Regions from separate parts of the Streptomyces auratus genome, predicted to be linked through region 1. Evidence: predicted binding sites of a transcription regulator. Region 1 holds the regulator's gene; each other region holds the start of a gene.
The links. Region 1 encodes HrcA, which represses chaperone genes, less so after heat shock. Its sites were predicted from a motif close to TTNGCACTCNGNNNNNCNGAGTGCNAA; they were not measured.
Positions count from the first base shown of each region.

Region 1 (5,393 bases):
GGAAGCCGCGTGGGGTCATCGGAAAGACGCGGTGCTTGCCGAAGCGGTCCTCCAGGGTGACCGTCGGGCCCTCGGCCGTCTTCTCGCAGCGGATCACCGCGCCGCAGAAGCCCGTGGCCACCTCCTCGACGACCAGATCGGGGTCGGCCGGTACCTCGGGAGCCGGCCGCTGCTTCTTCCAGGACGGGGTCAGGTCGGGGCTGTAGCGCTTGCTCTGCATGGGGCCTGTTCTGTTCGCAGGAGAGGAACGGCCGGTCGGGCGGACGGGCCGACGGGCAGGGGTCAGGAGTCAGGGGGCGGGGGCGACGCCGAAGCGGGCCGCCAGCGCGTCCCGTTGGGCGTGGACGAAGGCGGCGTCCACCACGGCGCCGTGGCCGGGGACGTAGACCGCGTCCTCGCCGCCGAGGGCCAGCAGCCGGTCCAGCGCGCCGGGCCACTGCTGCGGCAGCGCGTCCGGGCCCGCCTGGGGCTCACCGGACTCCTCGACCAGATCGCCGCAGAAGACGATCTCGGGGGCGCCCTGCCGGCCCGGGACCAGGACCGCGAGATCGTGGGCGGTGTGCCCGGGGCCGACGTTGGCGAGCAGCACCTGACGCTCGCCGAGTTCGACGGTCAGCTGGCCGTGGACGTGGTGGTGCGGGGCGACCACCAGGTCGGCGGCCTCCGCGGCGGCGTTCCGGTCGACGCCGTGCCGCACCGCGCTGTGCCGCAGCTCGTCCTTGCCGCGCCGCAGGAGGTCGCCGAGGCCGGCCGCGCCGAACACCTCGACGCCCGCGAAGGCGGCGGTGCCCAGCACATGATCGAAATGGGGGTGGGTGAGCGCGACATGCGTCACGTCCCGGCCCAGCACACCGCGGATCGTCCGGCGCAGCTCCGCGCCGTCGCGAAGGGTCGCACCGGTGTCGACGATCATGACGCCGGTGGTCCCCGCGATCACCCCGATCGTCTCGTCCCACCCCGGCATCCGGCGCCTGGCGACACCGTCACCAAGCCGTTCCCAGCCGGCCTCTTCCCAAGCAGTGTGCATACCGAGACGCTAGCGCCCTCGCGATAGCGTTGCCCGGCAGATCGCCCGAACACGGTCATCGGGCGGGTGCTCCGCACGGCCGCCCTTGCCGTGGCCGTGCTACTCGGCCGTACACTGGCTCAGGGCCTGGCACTCTGCCCGTGTGAGTGCCAGGAGGAACGAGACGCCGGGACGGCCGGACTGGAGGTGCGCGGAATGCTCAGTGAACGCAGGCTCGAAGTGCTGCGCGCCATCGTCCAGGACTATGTCGGGACGGAGGAGCCGGTCGGCTCCAAGGCACTCACCGAGCGGCATCAGCTGGGCGTCTCCCCGGCGACGATCCGCAACGACATGGCAGCCCTGGAGGACGAGGGATTCATCGCCCAGCCGCACACCAGTGCCGGGCGGATCCCGACCGACAAGGGCTACCGGCTGTTCGTCGACAAGCTGGCCGGCGTCAAGCCGCTGTCCAGCCCGGAGCGGCGGGCGATCCAGAATTTCCTGGACGGCGCTGTCGACCTCGATGACGTGGTCGGCCGCACGGTCCGGCTGCTGGCGCAGCTGACCCGGCAGGTCGCGGTCGTCCAGTACCCCTCCCTGACCCGCTCGACGGTCCGGCACGTCGAGCTGCTGGCGCTGGCCCCGGCCCGCCTGATGCTCGTACTGATCACGGACACCGGGCGGGTCGAGCAGCGACTGATCGACTGCCAGGCGCCGTTCGGCGAGATGTCCCTGGCGGATCTGCGGGCCCGGCTCAACAGCCGGGTCGTGGGCCGCAGGTTCGCGGATGTGCCCCAGTTGGTGCAGGATCTCCCGGAGTCCTTCGAGCAGGACGACCGCGGCACGGTCTCGACAGTGCTGTCGGTGTTGCTGGAGACTTTGGTGGAGGAGACCGAAGAGCGACTGGTGATCGGCGGTACCGCCAATCTCACGCGCTTCGGGCACGACTTTCCACTGACCATCCGGCCGGTGCTGGAGGCTCTTGAGGAGCATGTGGTGCTGCTCAAGCTGCTCGGGGAGGCCAAGGACTCGGGCATGACCGTACGTATCGGGCATGAGAATGCCCATGAAGGCCTGACGTCCACATCGGTCGTCGCGGTCGGCTACGGTTCGGGCGACGAGGCAGTCGCCAAACTCGGCGTGGTCGGACCGACCCGCATGGACTACCCCGGAACGATGGGAGCGGTACGCGCAGTGGCACGTTACGTCGGACAAATCCTCGCGGAGTCGTAAGTGGCCACGGACTACTACTCGGTCCTCGGCGTCGGCCGCGACGCCTCGCAGGACCAGATCAAGAAGGCCTTCCGTCGGCTGGCGCGCGAGCTGCACCCGGACGTGAACCCGGACCCCAAGACCCAAGAGCGGTTCAAGGAGATCAACGCCGCTTACGAGGTCCTGTCGGATCCGCAGAAGAAGCAGGTCTACGACCTCGGCGGCGACCCGCTCTCGCAGGCCGGTGGCGGCCAGGGCGCGGGCGGATTCGGCGCGGGCTTCGGCAACTTCTCCGACATCATGGACGCCTTCTTCGGCACCGCGTCGCAGCGCGGCCCGCGCTCGCGCACCCGCCGGGGCCAGGACGCCATGATCCGCCTCGACGTCGAGCTGAACGAAGCGGCCTTCGGCACGACCAAGGACATCCAGGTCGACACCGCCATCGTCTGTACGACGTGCACCGGCGAGGGCGCGGCGCCCGGCACCTCGGCGCAGACCTGTGACATGTGCCGCGGCCGCGGTGAGGTCTCGCAGGTCACCCGGTCCTTCCTCGGCCAGGTCATGACGTCCCGGCCGTGCCCGCAGTGCCAGGGCTTCGGCACGGTCGTACCGACGCCGTGCCCCGAGTGTGCCGGCGACGGCCGGATCCGCTCGCGCCGCACCCTGACCGTCAAGATCCCGGCGGGTGTCGACAACGGCACCCGCATCCAGCTCGCGGGCGAGGGCGAGGTCGGCCCCGGCGGCGGCCCCGCCGGCGACCTCTATGTGGAGATCCACGAGCTGCCGCACGCGGTCTTCCAGCGGCGCGGCGACGATCTGCACTGCACGGTCACCATCCCGATGACGGCGGCGGCGCTGGGCACCAAGTGCCCCCTGGAGACGCTGGACGGGGTCGAGGAGATCGATGTCCGGCCCGGCACCCAGTCCGGCCAGTCCATTCCGCTGCACCAGCGCGGGGTGACGCATCTGCGCGGTGGCGGCCGCGGCGACCTCATCGTCCATGTCGAGGTGCAGACGCCGTCCAAGCTCGACCCCGAGCAGGAAGAGGTGCTGCGGCGGCTGGCCAAGCTCCGCGGTGAGGAGCGGCCCACGGGGCAGTTCCAGCCCGGGCAGCAGGGGTTGTTCTCGCGCCTGAAGGACGCCTTCAACGGGCGATAGCCCCAGGTGGGCCGGGGTCCGACAGCGGGCCCCGGGCAAGCCGCCACAGCGTGGCCCCGATGCGGGGCGAGGCGGTGGGCGTGACACGATGTGGTCATGCCCACCGCGCTCACCGATCTCTGCCGCTACCCGATCGTGCAGGCCCCCATGGCGGGCGGCGGATCCGGGCCCGAGCTGGCCGCCGCCGTCTGCGGCGCCGGCGGTCTCGGCTTCCTCGCCGCCGGCTACAAAACCGCCGACGGGATGTATCAGGAGATCAAACAGCTGCGGTCGCTGACCGACCGGCCCTTCGGCGTCAACCTCTTCATGCCGCAGCCGTCCCTGGCCGACGGCTCCGTCGTCGACGTCTACCGCGAGCAACTCGCGGGCGAGGCCACCTGGTACGAGACCGAGCTCGGCGACACCGACGGGCCCGTCGACGACGGCTACGAGGCCAAGCTCGCGATCCTGCGGGAGGACCCGGTGCCGGTGGTGTCCTTCACCTTCGGCTGCCCCTCGCGCGCCGTCCTCGACTCGTTCGCGCAGGTCGGTACGTACACGGTCGTCACGGTCACCACCGCCGCCGAGGCGCAGGCCGCACAGTGGTCGGGCGCGGACGCGGTGTGCGCGCAGGGCGTGGAGGCCGGCGGTCACCAGGGCACCCACCGGGACGATCCGCATGCCGACGGGACCGGGGCGGGGCTGGGGCTGCTGGCGCTGCTCGGCCAGGTCCGCGAGGCCGTACAGATCCCGGTGATCGCCGCGGGCGGGCTGATGCGCGGCTCGCAGATCGCGGCGGTGCTCGCCGCCGGGGCGTGCATGGCGCAGCTGGGCACCGCCTTCCTCGCCACCCCCGAGTCGGGCGCCAACCCGTTGCACAAGCAGGCGCTGACCAACCCCCTGTTCACCCATACGGAGTTGACCCGGGCGTTCTCCGGGCGGCCGGCCCGCGGGCTGGTGAACCGCTTCATGCGGGAGCACGGCCCGTACGCACCGGCCGCCTACCCGGCCGTCCACTACCTGACCTCCACCGTCCGCAAGGCCGCGGCCAAGGCGGGCGATGCCCAAGGTATGAATCTGTGGGCGGGGCAGGGGCACCGGCTGGCCCGGGAGCTGCCCGCCGGGCGGCTCGTGGAGGTGCTGTCGGCCGAACTGGACGCGGCGCGCGCCGCATTGACCCTGCCCCGCAGCGGCGGCGGCGCGTCATGACCGCGCCCGTTTTCCTCATCGATTCGCTCGCGGACGTACGGGCCGGGGGCACGCTGACCCTGGACGGTCCCGAGGGCCGGCATGCGGTGTCGGTGCGCCGGCTGCGGACCGGCGAGGAGGTCGTGCTGACGGACGGCCGGGGCACCGGTGCGCACGGCACGGTCGCCGCCGTCGAGGGCAAGGACCGGCTCACCGTCGCGGTCACCGCGCTGCGCACCGAGGAGCCGCCGCAGCCCACGATCACCGTGGTCCAGGCGCTCCCCAAGGGCGACCGCGGCGAGCTGGCCGTCGAGACGATGACCGAGACCGGTGTGGACGCCATCGTGCCCTGGCCGGCGGCGCGTTGCGTCACCCAGTGGAAGGGCGAGCGGGCCGCCAAAGCGCTGGGCAAATGGCGCGCCACGGCCCGCGAGGCGGGCAAGCAGTCGCGCCGGCTGACCTTTCCCCAGGTCGCCGACCCGCTGACGACCAAGCAGGTGGCCGCCCTGCTCGCCGACGCGGACTTCGCGGCCGTGCTCCACGAAGAGGGCAGCTCCCCGCTGGCCACCGCCGAACTCCCCGCCCAGGGCTCGATCGTGCTGGTCGTCGGCCCGGAGGGCGGCGTCTCCCCGGAGGAGCTCGCCACCTTCGCCGAGGCCGGCGCCCGGCCCTACCGCCTGGGCACGACCGTGCTGCGTACGTCCACGGCGGGCACCGCGGCGACGGCACTGCTGCTGGGGCGCACGGGGCGCTGGAGCTAGAGCCCGTCCGACGGGCCAGGGGCGGCCAGGCCCTGGGACCCGGCGGGTGTCCGGCTGTTCCTCACTCTCCACACAAGGATCGTGGCACG
Region 1 is NZ_JBNGCB010000001.1:2,786,200-2,791,592, reverse strand. Features, by position in the region: gene BKA18_RS12075 (DUF3097 domain-containing protein) at 1-220, opposite strand, end outside; gene BKA18_RS12070 (MBL fold metallo-hydrolase) at 290-1,027, opposite strand; gene hrcA (heat-inducible transcriptional repressor HrcA) at 1,223-2,239, shown strand; gene dnaJ (molecular chaperone DnaJ) at 2,240-3,376, shown strand; gene BKA18_RS12055 (nitronate monooxygenase) at 3,473-4,564, shown strand; gene BKA18_RS12050 (16S rRNA (uracil(1498)-N(3))-methyltransferase) at 4,561-5,304, shown strand.

Region 2 (5,393 bases), 720 kb from region 1:
ACGGCCGTCGGCGAGGGGCAGCCGGCGGCGGGAGTGGCTCGTACGGCGCCGTACGACGCGCCGCCGGCCAGTACCGCGGCGGCCGTCGCCAGTCCGGCGGCCAGCAGGCGCCGCCGCCCGGTCCGGCCCAGCCGGGGCCGGCCGCCTCCGGCCCGCACCGGTGGGAAGTGCGGCACCTCACACGGCGGGGGAGCGGGAAGCGGAGGGGAGAGGAGATCGGAGTCGGTCGGAGGAGAGGGAGCGGACGGGGTAAGGGACATCGACATCTGGGCACCGCCTGGGGTGAGGGGTTCGGAGAACCGGCGATCACCACCGTGCCGGAGTCCGCGCCGGCCCGCTCCAGGCTGTGTACGACCCCGCCCCTGTGGACAACTCGGCCACCCCGAAGGGTGAGGCCGCGTCGCGTTACGGCAGTTCGATACCCAGGTCCCAGCCCGCGTGGGCGTCGGTGCACAGGCAGTTGCGGGCGGCGTTGTCGGGGAGTGCGGCGACCGCGTCGAAGAGGACGTCGCGCAGCCGGTCCACGTTCTGCGCGAAGACCCGGAAGACCTCTTCGTGGGAGACGCCATGGCCGGTCTCGGTGCCCGCGTCCAGGTCGGTGACCAGCGTCAACGAGGTGTAGCACAGGCTCAGTTCACGGGCCAGGACGGCCTCGGGGTGCCCGGTCATGCCCACCACCGACCAGCCCTGCGCGGCGTGCCAGCGCGATTCGGCGCGGGTCGAGAAGCGGGGACCCTCGATGACGACGAGGGTGCCGCCGTCCACCGGCTCCCAGTCCCGGCCGCGGGCCGCCGCGAGGGCGGCCTCCCGCCCGGTGGGGCAGTACGGGTCGGCGAAGGTCAGATGGACGACGTTGGGGGTGCTGCCGTCCGGCAGCGTCTCCCCGTCGAAGTAGGTCTGCGTCCGGGCCTTGGTGCGGTCCACGAGCTGGTCGGGGACGAGCAGCGTGCCGGGGCCGTACTCGGGGCGCAGCCCGCCGACCGCGCACGGGCCGAGGACCTGGCGCACGCCGAGCGAGCGCAGCGCCCACATGTTGGCGCGGTAGTTGATGCGGTGCGGCGGGAGATGGTGGCCGCGGCCGTGCCGGGGCAGGAAGGCGACCTTGCGGCCGGCGATCTTCCCCAGGAAGAGCGAGTCGCTGGGGCGCCCATAAGGGGTGTCCACCGTGACCTCGGTCACGTCGTCGAGGAAGGAGTAGAACCCCGAGCCGCCGATTACGCCAATCTCCGCTTCAGCCATGCCGGTCACACTATCGGGGCGCGGTGTCGTGGGGCATAAGGGTGACGCGGACGAAAGCAACCCGTAAGACAGCGGGCCCCGCCGTCGGTGACGGCGGGGCCCGGAACGCTGTGGGTCAGGCTGCGGAGCTGGTGCCCGAGCTGCTGCCGGAGGACGAGGCGGCGGGAGCTGCGGCCTTGGTCTCGGAGCTGCCGGACGAGGAGCTCGACGAGTCCGAGGAGGACGCGGTGCCGGACGTGGCGGGGGTCTTCGCGGGGCTGCTGCTGGACGACGAGCCGCGGCTGTCGTTGCGGTAGAAGCCGGAGCCCTTGAAGACGATGCCGACCGCGGAGAACACCTTCTTGAGGCGTCCGTTGCAGCTGGGGCACTCCGTGAGCGCGTCGTCGCTGAACTTCTGCACCGCCTCGAGGCCCTCGCCGCACTCGGTGCACTGGTACTGGTAGGTCGGCACTTGTCTTCCTCCTGGCACTCTCACTCGATGAGTGCTAACGACGCTCCATCTTGCAGTATTCCTGGCCATCAGTCCACCGTGACCGGCGCAACGGTGACCGACTCCACGTCCGTTCAGGCGCGCGCCAGCTCCCGCTCCCGGTCCTCGGCGCCGGCGCCGGCCCGGTCCGGGACGTGCTGAGTGACGGCGCCGGCACCCGCGGCCGAGCCGCGCGGCAGCAGGTGGGCGCGGAGCGCCAGCAGCACGGTGCAGGCCAGCGCCGTACCGGTCAGCGGCACCAGGAATCCGCTGCTCGGCCCGAAGCCGTCCGCGAGCTGACCGGCCGAGGTGGCCGCGGCCGCCTGGCCCAGCGCGACCGCACCGGTCAGCCAGGTGAAGGCCTCGGTCCGGGCGGCGGCCGGCACCAGCGTCTCCACGAGGGTGTAGCCGGTGATCAGGGCCGGGGCGATGCACAGGCCGACGACCAGGCCGACGGCGCCCAGCAGCGGCACCGCGGTCACCGCCCACAGCGGGGTCGTGGCCAGCGCGAGCAGCCCGTAGGCGACCAGCAGCCGGCGCCGCGGGCCGACCTTCCAGGCGATCGCGCCGCAGGCGATACCGGCGAGCATGTTGCCGCCCGCGAAGATCCCGTAGAGCACGCCGTTGATGCCGGGCTGCCCGATGTGCTGGGTGAACGCGGTCAGCGAGACCTGCATCCCGCCGAAGACGGTGCCGATGCCGAGGAACGCCACGATCAGGACGCGTACGCCGGGCACCGACAGCGCCGAGACGCGCGGCCGGTCGCCGGCCCCGGCCCGGTGCACCGCCGGCTGGCTGCGCTTCTGCGCGGCGAACAGCAGCCCGCCGGCCAGGGTCAGCGCGGCCTCGGCGATCAGCCCGGCCGCCGGGTGGATGCCGGTGCACAGCGCCGTGGCCAGCACCGGGCCGACCACGAAGGTGAACTCGTCGGTCACCGACTCGAAGGCGGCGGCCGTCGGCATCAGCGGGCTGCCGCCGAGCCGGGCCGCCCAGCGGGCCCGCACCATCGGGCCGACCTGCGGCGTCGAGGCGCCCGTGGGGACGGCCACCGCGAGCAGCGCCCACAGCGGGGCGTGCGCCAGGGCGAGGGTGATCAGGGCCACGACGCCGGCAGTGTGCGCCAGTACGCCGGGGAGCAGCACCGCGCGCTGGCCGAAGCGGTCGGCGAGCCTGCCACTCTGCGGGGCGAACAGCGCCATCGAGACGCCGGTGGTGGCGGAGACCGCGCCCGCGGTGCCGTACGAGCCGGTGGTGGACTGGACGAGCAGCACGATGCCGATGGTCAGCATGGCGAAGGGCTGCCGGGCCAGAAAGCCGGGCAGCAGGAATGTCCATGCACCAGGGGTGCGGAGCAGTGATCCGTAACCGGAACGGGAGTCCTTGACCGCGGATGCCACGGCCGGGCCTTTCTGCCGCCTGGTAGCGCGCCACCCGCGAGGTCGTCACGGATGCGCGCCGAGAGCTGTCCTCTCGCGCAGGACCGAGTGATACCGCGTGGTCCGCACCGGAGAGGTGGCTGCGTGGGGCAGAGGACCGCGGCCGCCGAGCGGTCGCGCCAGCTCTGCGTCAGGCAGAGTTGGTTCGTCTATGTGCCTCTTCATACTACAGGCCGCAGCGCGGGAAGCCCTGGGATCGGGCAGGACTTCCCGGGAATTTCCTTAGGATCCGTGGAGATGTGCAGCACATTTCCGGGTCCGCGGCCGCTCAGCGTGAGTCGTGCCGCCGCCCCGGGGAGCCATGGATGCCCAGCCAGCCGGCCAGCTTGCCGCCCTGGGAAACCGCCTGCAGCCGCCGCTCGGCAGTGTCGCGCACCGGGTCGGTGGCGACCACCAGCAGCTCGTCGCCGCGGCGCAGCACCGTCGTGGGCGCGGGGACGAAGCTGGTGCCGTCCCGTACGACGAGGGTGACCGCGGCGCCCGCGGGCATCCGCAGCTCACCGACCTCGACGCCGTGCATACGGGACGTCGGGCCGATGGTGGTCGACAGCAGATGGCCGCGCAGCCGCTCCAGCGGCGCCGATTCGATGCCCAGGTCGGCGGCCTCCTCGCCGTCGCCCAGCCGCAGCCGCCGGGCGAGCCAGGGCAGCGTCGGCCCCTGGACGAAGGTGTAGATGACGACCAGCACGAAGACGATGTTGAAGACCCGCTCGCTGCCGGGCACATGGGTCACCATCGGGATGGTCGCCAGCACGATCGGGACCGCACCGCGCAGCCCGGCCCAGGACAGCAGGGTCTTCTCCTGCCACGGCATCCGCCACGGCAGCAGCGCCACGAACACGGACATCGGCCGGGCCACGATCGTCAGGATCATGCCGATCAGCAGCGCGGGCACGATGTCGTCGAGCAGGTTGTGCGGGGTCACCAGCAGCCCCAGCAGGACGAACATGCCGATCTGGCCGATCCAGCCGAGGCCTTCGGCGAAGCCGCGGGTGGCCGGGGCGTGCGGCAGTTTGGCGTTGCCGAGGATCACCGCGGCCAGATAGACGGCGAGGAAGCCGGACCCGTGCGCCAGCGCACCGGCCGCGTACGCGGAGACCGCGATGGCCATGACGGCGATCGGGTACAGGCCGGACGCGGGCAGCGCGACGTGCCGCATGGCGTAGGCGCCGAGCCAGCCTATGGCCAGTCCGATGGCGGCGCCGATCAGCAGCTCCAGGGCGATCGTGCCGAGCAGGACGTACCAGGGGCCGACCCTTCCCACGGCGGAGAAGGCGACGACGAGGATGACGACGGGGGCGTCGTTGAAGCCGGATTCGGCCTCCAGGATGCCGGTCAGCCGGGCCGGCAGCGGCACATTGCGCAGTACGGAGAAGACGGCCGCGGCGTCGGTGGAGGACACCACGGCGCCGATCAGCAGCGCCTGGCGCCAGTCGAGTCCGGCCAGATAGTGCGCGCCGGCCGCGGTGACCCCCACGCTCACCGCGACGCCGACCGTCGACAGCGCCGCCGCCCTTGGCAGCGCCGGTTTGATCTCTTTCCACTTGGTGCCCAGGCCGCCCTCGGCGAGGATCACGACCAGTGCGGCATAGCCGAGGAGTTGGGTCAGTCCGGCGTTGTCGAAGACGACGCCGCCGGGGCCGTCCTGCCCGATGGCGATGCCTATCCCCAGGTAGATGAGCAGGCTGGGGAGCCCGCTGCGCGAGGAGACCCGTACCGCGGCCACCGCGATGAGCAGTACGAGCGAGCAGATCAGCAGGAGTTCGTTGAGGTGGTCGACAGTCAGGAGCTGATCCTTTCGCACAGGTGCCGGAGCGCTTTTCCTTAACGTATCTAGTTACTGAGACTAACAATTTACCATTACTTGAAGGTTGGATGTGCTGGCGGTGACTCCGCGTAGGGGTCGCCCAACCCGTGCGCCTATGGTTGCTCCAGCACTCCCACCCTGCCCCTCGAAGGACAGAGATGCCCGCCAACAAGTCCGGCCCAGTCCCCAGGAAGAAGAAGGGGCGGCGCGGCCGCCTCGTCGCGATCACGGTCGTGCTGCTGCTCGTGGCGGGCATCGGCTTCGGCGCGTTCTGGGGTGTCAGTACCGTCCGGGCCTCGTTCCCGCAGACCACCGGCTCGCTCAAAGTCCCGGGTCTGACCAACCCGGTGGACGTCACCCGCGATGCCAACGGCATCCCGCAGATCTACGCGGACACCGACGAAGACCTCTTCCGCGCCCAGGGATACGTCCAGGCGCAGGA
Region 2 is NZ_JBNGCB010000001.1:3,506,827-3,512,219, reverse strand. Features, by position in the region: gene BKA18_RS15065 (hypothetical protein) at 1-266, opposite strand, end outside; gene BKA18_RS15060 (S-methyl-5'-thioadenosine phosphorylase) at 406-1,239, opposite strand; gene BKA18_RS15055 (FmdB family zinc ribbon protein) at 1,355-1,690, opposite strand; gene BKA18_RS15050 (MFS transporter) at 1,804-3,105, opposite strand; gene BKA18_RS15045 (potassium/proton antiporter) at 3,413-4,948, opposite strand; gene BKA18_RS15040 (penicillin acylase family protein) at 5,110-5,393, shown strand, end outside.
Region 2: BKA18_RS15055 (FmdB family zinc ribbon protein) is a predicted target of HrcA. The motif match lies at 1,702-1,728, and genes of this name have one in related genera.

Region 3 (5,393 bases), on a different contig from region 1:
GGCGCTACGCCCCGCTGCTGCCCGTCCCCGCCGACGTGGCCGACAAGCCCAATCTCAACCCCGGCTTCACCAAGCTCGTCCAGGCCGACCGGCTCGCCGCCGAGCTGGGCGTCACCGGCGGGCTGTACGTCAAGGACGACTCCGGCAACCCGACGCACTCCTTCAAGGACCGCGTCGTGGCGATCGCCGTCGAGGCCGCCCGCGCCTTCGGCTTCACCACCCTCTCCTGCTCCTCCACCGGCAACCTCGCCGGTGCCGTCGGCGCCGCGGCCCGCCGCGCCGGTTTCAAGTCCTGCGTCTTCATCCCGCACGACCTGGAGGCCGGCAAGGTCGTCATGGCCGCGGTCTACGGCGGCGACCTGGTCGGCATCGAGGGCAACTACGACGACGTCAACCGCTTCTGCTCGGAGCTCATCGGCGACCCGCTGGGCGAGGGCTGGGGCTTCGTCAACGTCAACCTGCGTCCGTACTACGGCGAGGGTTCCAAGACCCTCGCGTACGAGATCTGCGAGCAGCTGGGCTGGCAGCTCCCGGACCAGCTGGTCATCCCGATCGCGTCCGGCTCGCAGCTGACGAAGATCGACAAGGGGCTCAAGGAGCTGATCGCCCTCGGCCTGGTCGAGGACAAGCCCTACAAGATCTTCGGCGCCCAGGCGGAGGGCTGCTCGCCGGTGTCCACGGCCTTCAAGGCCGGGCACGACGTCGTGCGCCCGCAGAAGCCGAAGACCATCGCCAAGTCGCTGGCGATCGGCAACCCGGCCGACGGTCCGTACGTGCTCGACATCGCGCGCCGGACCGGCGGTGCGGTGGAGGATGTCAACGACGAGCAGATCGTGGACGCGATCAAGCTGCTGGCCCGGACCGAGGGGATCTTCGCGGAGACCGCGGGCGGGGTGACCGTCGGCGTGACCAAGAAGCTGATCGAGGACGGCCTGCTCGACCCGTCCCTGACCACCGTCGTCCTCAACACCGGTGACGGCCTCAAGACCCTGGACGCGGTCGCCCCGACCTCCGGGCCCACGGCCACGATCCGCCCGGACCTGGACGCGTTCCGCGCGGCCGGCCTGGCCGGCTGAGGTCGTCGGCCCGTCCGCGGACGGGCACCGCCCCCGCCCCCGAACTCGTACTCCGCACCACCCGGAAGGCAGAACCATGAGCGTCAAGGTCCGCATCCCCACCATCCTCCGCACCTACACCGGCGGCCAGGCCGAGGTCACCGCCGAGGGCGCGACCCTGTCCGAGGTGATCGCCGACCTGGAGCGGAACCACCAGGGCATCGCGGCCCGTGTGCTGGACGACGCCGGCAAGCTGCGCCGCTTCGTGAACGTGTACGTGAACGACGACGATGTGCGCTTCGAGCAGGGTCTGGAAACGCCGACCCCGGACGGTGCGGGCGTCTCGATCATTCCGGCGGTCGCCGGCGGCTGCTGATTTGCGCCAACTCTTCTCCTGCTTGACCGGAATTGCCCCGTCCGCCAGAAAGCGGACGGGGCAATTCCATGTTGTGAAAGGAGATACTATTGGGGTGATCCCCCTCCGGATATCACCGTACGCGTGCCGAACGCATATGAGACAGCGATCAGTTGTGCTCGAAGTGTGAGCGATATTTGTCGCTTATGTGTGCTACGCCCGGCCCGACTTGCCCTGGAGAACTGGGATTTCACCTCATATTGCCGATTCTCCGGCCCCAGAATTCTCGTCCGATTGACCTGTTGCTCTGGGCATCTGTGCAGATACATTCAGCGGCGGTCGACGCGTTCCGGCGCACACCCCACGGGCCATTCGCGGGGTGAGGTCTGACCCGGGTCCGCGAAGTGCGGTCCTGCGCAAGGGCCAGTAATAGGGGAGTTAGGCATGGCTCAGGGCACCGTCAAGTGGTTCAACGCGGAGAAGGGGTACGGCTTCATCGCGGTCGACGGTGGTGCGGATGTTTTCGTCCACTACAGCGCGATCCAGATGGACGGCTACCGCACCCTTGAGGAGGGCCAGCGGGTCGAGTTCGAGATCTCGCAGGGCCAGAAGGGGCCGCAGGCGGACATGGTCCGGGTGGCCGGCTGAGGCGCCGACCGACTGCTGCGTCACGGAAGGCCCGTGCCCCCGAGGGGGTACGGGCCTTCTGCTGTCTGCCTCGTAGGGGGCACCCTCCCGGTGGGCGCTTGCACTCGCACCCTGCGAGTGCTAATCATTGGCGTTAGCACTCTCCGAGTGAGAGTGCTACGAAGGACCGGGTCGGTGAGGCCCGCAGGCCGGGTGGGGCAAGGAACCACCCGGGTCTGTAGGCCGTCCGTCGCGGGCGCCAGCGCGGTCCGGAGAAATCCTTCCCCACGCTCTCAACTGCGTTCGAGCAGGGGAGACCCCATTAGTCCGGGAGGACCACTTCACATGGCCAAGATCATCGCGTTCGACGAGGAGGCGCGGCGCGGTCTCGAGCGCGGGATGAACCAGCTCGCCGACGCCGTCAAGGTGACCCTCGGCCCCAAGGGCCGCAACGTCGTCCTCGAGAAGAAGTGGGGCGCCCCCACGATCACCAACGATGGTGTGTCCATCGCCAAGGAGATCGAGCTCGAGGACCCGTACGAGAAGATCGGCGCCGAGCTGGTCAAGGAGGTCGCGAAGAAGACGGACGACGTCGCCGGTGACGGCACGACGACCGCGACCGTCCTGGCCCAGGCCCTGGTCCGCGAGGGCCTGCGCAACGTCGCCGCCGGTGCCAACCCGATGGCTCTCAAGCGCGGTATCGAGAAGGCCGTCGAGGCCGTCTCCGCCGCCCTGCTGGAGCAGGCCAAGGACGTGGAGACCAAGGAGCAGATCGCTTCGACCGCCTCCATCTCCGCCGCCGACACCCAGATCGGCGAGCTGATCGCCGAGGCCATGGACAAGGTCGGCAAGGAAGGCGTCATCACCGTCGAGGAGTCCCAGACCTTCGGTCTGGAGCTGGAGCTCACCGAGGGTATGCGCTTCGACAAGGGCTACATCTCGGCGTACTTCGCGACCGACATGGAGCGCATGGAAGCCGCGCTCGACGACCCGTACATCCTCATCGTCAACTCCAAGATCAGCAGCGTGAAGGACCTGCTGCCGCTCCTGGAGAAGGTCATGCAGTCCGGCAAGCCGCTGCTGATCATCGCCGAGGACGTCGAGGGCGAGGCCCTGTCGACCCTGGTCGTCAACAAGATCCGTGGCACCTTCAAGTCCGTCGCCGTCAAGGCCCCGGGCTTCGGTGACCGCCGCAAGGCCATGCTCGGCGACATCGCCATCCTCACCGGTGGCACCGTCATCTCCGAGGAGGTCGGCCTCAAGCTGGAGAACGCCGGTCTCGAACTGCTCGGCCGCGCCCGCAAGGTCGTCATCACCAAGGACGAGACCACCATCGTCGACGGTGCCGGTGACAGCGAGCAGGTCCAGGGCCGCGTCAACCAGATCCGCGCCGAGATCGAGAACAGCGACTCGGACTACGACCGCGAGAAGCTCCAGGAGCGTCTGGCGAAGCTGGCCGGCGGCGTGGCCGTCATCAAGGCCGGTGCCGCCACCGAGGTCGAGCTCAAGGAGCGCAAGCACCGCATCGAGGACGCCGTTCGCAACGCGAAGGCGGCCGTCGAGGAGGGCATCGTCGCCGGCGGTGGCGTCGCCCTGCTCCAGGCTTCCTCGGTCTTCGAGAAGCTGGACCTCGACGGTGACGAGGCCACCGGTGCCAACGCTGTGAAGCTGGCCCTGGAGGCCCCGCTGAAGCAGATCTCCGTCAACGGCGGCCTTGAGGGCGGCGTCGTGGTGGAGAAGGTGCGCAACCTGGCCGTCGGCCACGGCCTGAACGCCGCGACCGGTGAGTACGTCGACATGATCGCCGAGGGCATCATCGACCCGGCCAAGGTCACCCGTTCCGCGCTGCAGAACGCCGCCTCCATCGCGGCGCTGTTCCTCACCACCGAGGCCGTCATCGCCGACAAGCCGGAGAAGGCCGCCGCGGCGGGCGCTCCGGGCGGCATGCCGGGCGGTGACATGGACTTCTGATCCTCGCGGATCAGACGCTGGTCCTCCCGGACCGCACGTCCAGACGTACGTCGGGGCGGCACCCTCCTCCCAGGGGGTGCCGCCCCGGCGGCGTTTTTGGGGGGGGCAGGCCGGGTGGGGTGGTTGGTCGGTTGGTGGGACCGCCGCACGCGGTGCGGGTGCGAGTGCGGGTGCGGTGCCGGTGTGGGTGGTGGGCGCGAGTGCCGGTGGGCCGGGGGCCGGGTGGGTGTGCGTTCGCTGGGTTTCGCGGGGCCGGGTGGGGGCGGGTGGGGGCGTTCCCCGGGTTTCGCTCGACCGATCGCGTGTCGGCGGTGTTATCGGCGGCGGGCGATCAGGCAGCCCGCGAGGGACAGGGCCCCGGCCACGGACAGCAGCACGGCGCCGCAGAGGGTGGCCGGTGCGGGCGGGGCGTCGCGGTTGAGGGTGCTTTCGAAGGCGACCTGGATGCCCACATTGCCGTGTGCGGCGGGCAGATGGGGCAGCGGCGGGTACGAGGGCGGCGTCTCGCCCCACAGAATCAGCGCCACTCCGCCGACGGCCAGCAGGAGAACGGTGAGTGCCACGACCAGCCGGGCGTGCCAGGGGCGGCGTAATCGGATCAGCATGGCGTGACCCTACTGCCGGGGTCTGACGGCGCACCGCGGGATGGTGACCTCAGGGGCGGCTGACGGTGGTGGGGCCGATGGCCGGATCGGTGGTGGGGTCGGCTCGGGGACCGGTGGTGCGGCCGCTTCTTGTCGGGGCGGGGCTTGTGGGGTCGGTGGCGTCCGCCAGGGCCGTGGCGTCCGTGTCTGCGAGGATGCCTGGAGCGGTGCCGGCGGTGGGGTGCTGATCGGCGTTCAGCTCCGCCCGCATGGACTTGCTGAAGCCGAAGAAGTAGGTGGCGAGGAAACCGGCGAGATAGCCGGCGGCCAGGCCCAGGGCGTAGACGGCGAGCGTGGTGGTGACGCTCTGGTTGCCCTTGACCAGGGGGAACAGGGCCCAGCCGGAGGGGCCGATGGCGGTGGAACCGACGGTGTCGCCGAGTTGGTTGAACAGGCCGAGGCAGCCGCCGCCGAACGCGCCGCCGATGCAGGCGGTGATGAAGGGGCGGCCCAGGGGGAGCGAGACCCCGTAGATCAGCGGCTCGCCGACGCCCAGGAAGCCTGCGGGGAGGGCGGACTTGATGGTCGTACGGATCGAGCGGTTGCCCGGGAGGCGGAGGTAGACGGCGAGGGCGGCGCCGACCTGGCCCGCGCCGGCCATGGCGAGGATCGGGAGCAGGACCGTGTAGCCCTGCTGCTCGATGAGGGTGGTGTGGAGCGGGATCAGGGCCTGGTGGAGGCCCAGCATCACGAGGGGGAGGAAGAGGCCGCCCAGGACGAAGCCGGCGAACGCGCCGCCGT
Region 3 is NZ_JBNGCB010000003.1:449,958-455,350, forward strand. Features, by position in the region: gene thrC (threonine synthase) at 1-1,076, shown strand, start outside; gene BKA18_RS21630 (MoaD/ThiS family protein) at 1,153-1,431, shown strand; gene BKA18_RS21635 (cold-shock protein) at 1,855-2,058, shown strand; gene groL (chaperonin GroEL) at 2,383-4,008, shown strand; gene BKA18_RS21645 (hypothetical protein) at 4,323-4,613, opposite strand; gene BKA18_RS21650 (PTS transporter subunit EIIC) at 4,663-5,393, opposite strand, start outside.
Region 3: groL (chaperonin GroEL) is a predicted target of HrcA. The motif match lies at 2,192-2,218, and genes of this name have one in related genera.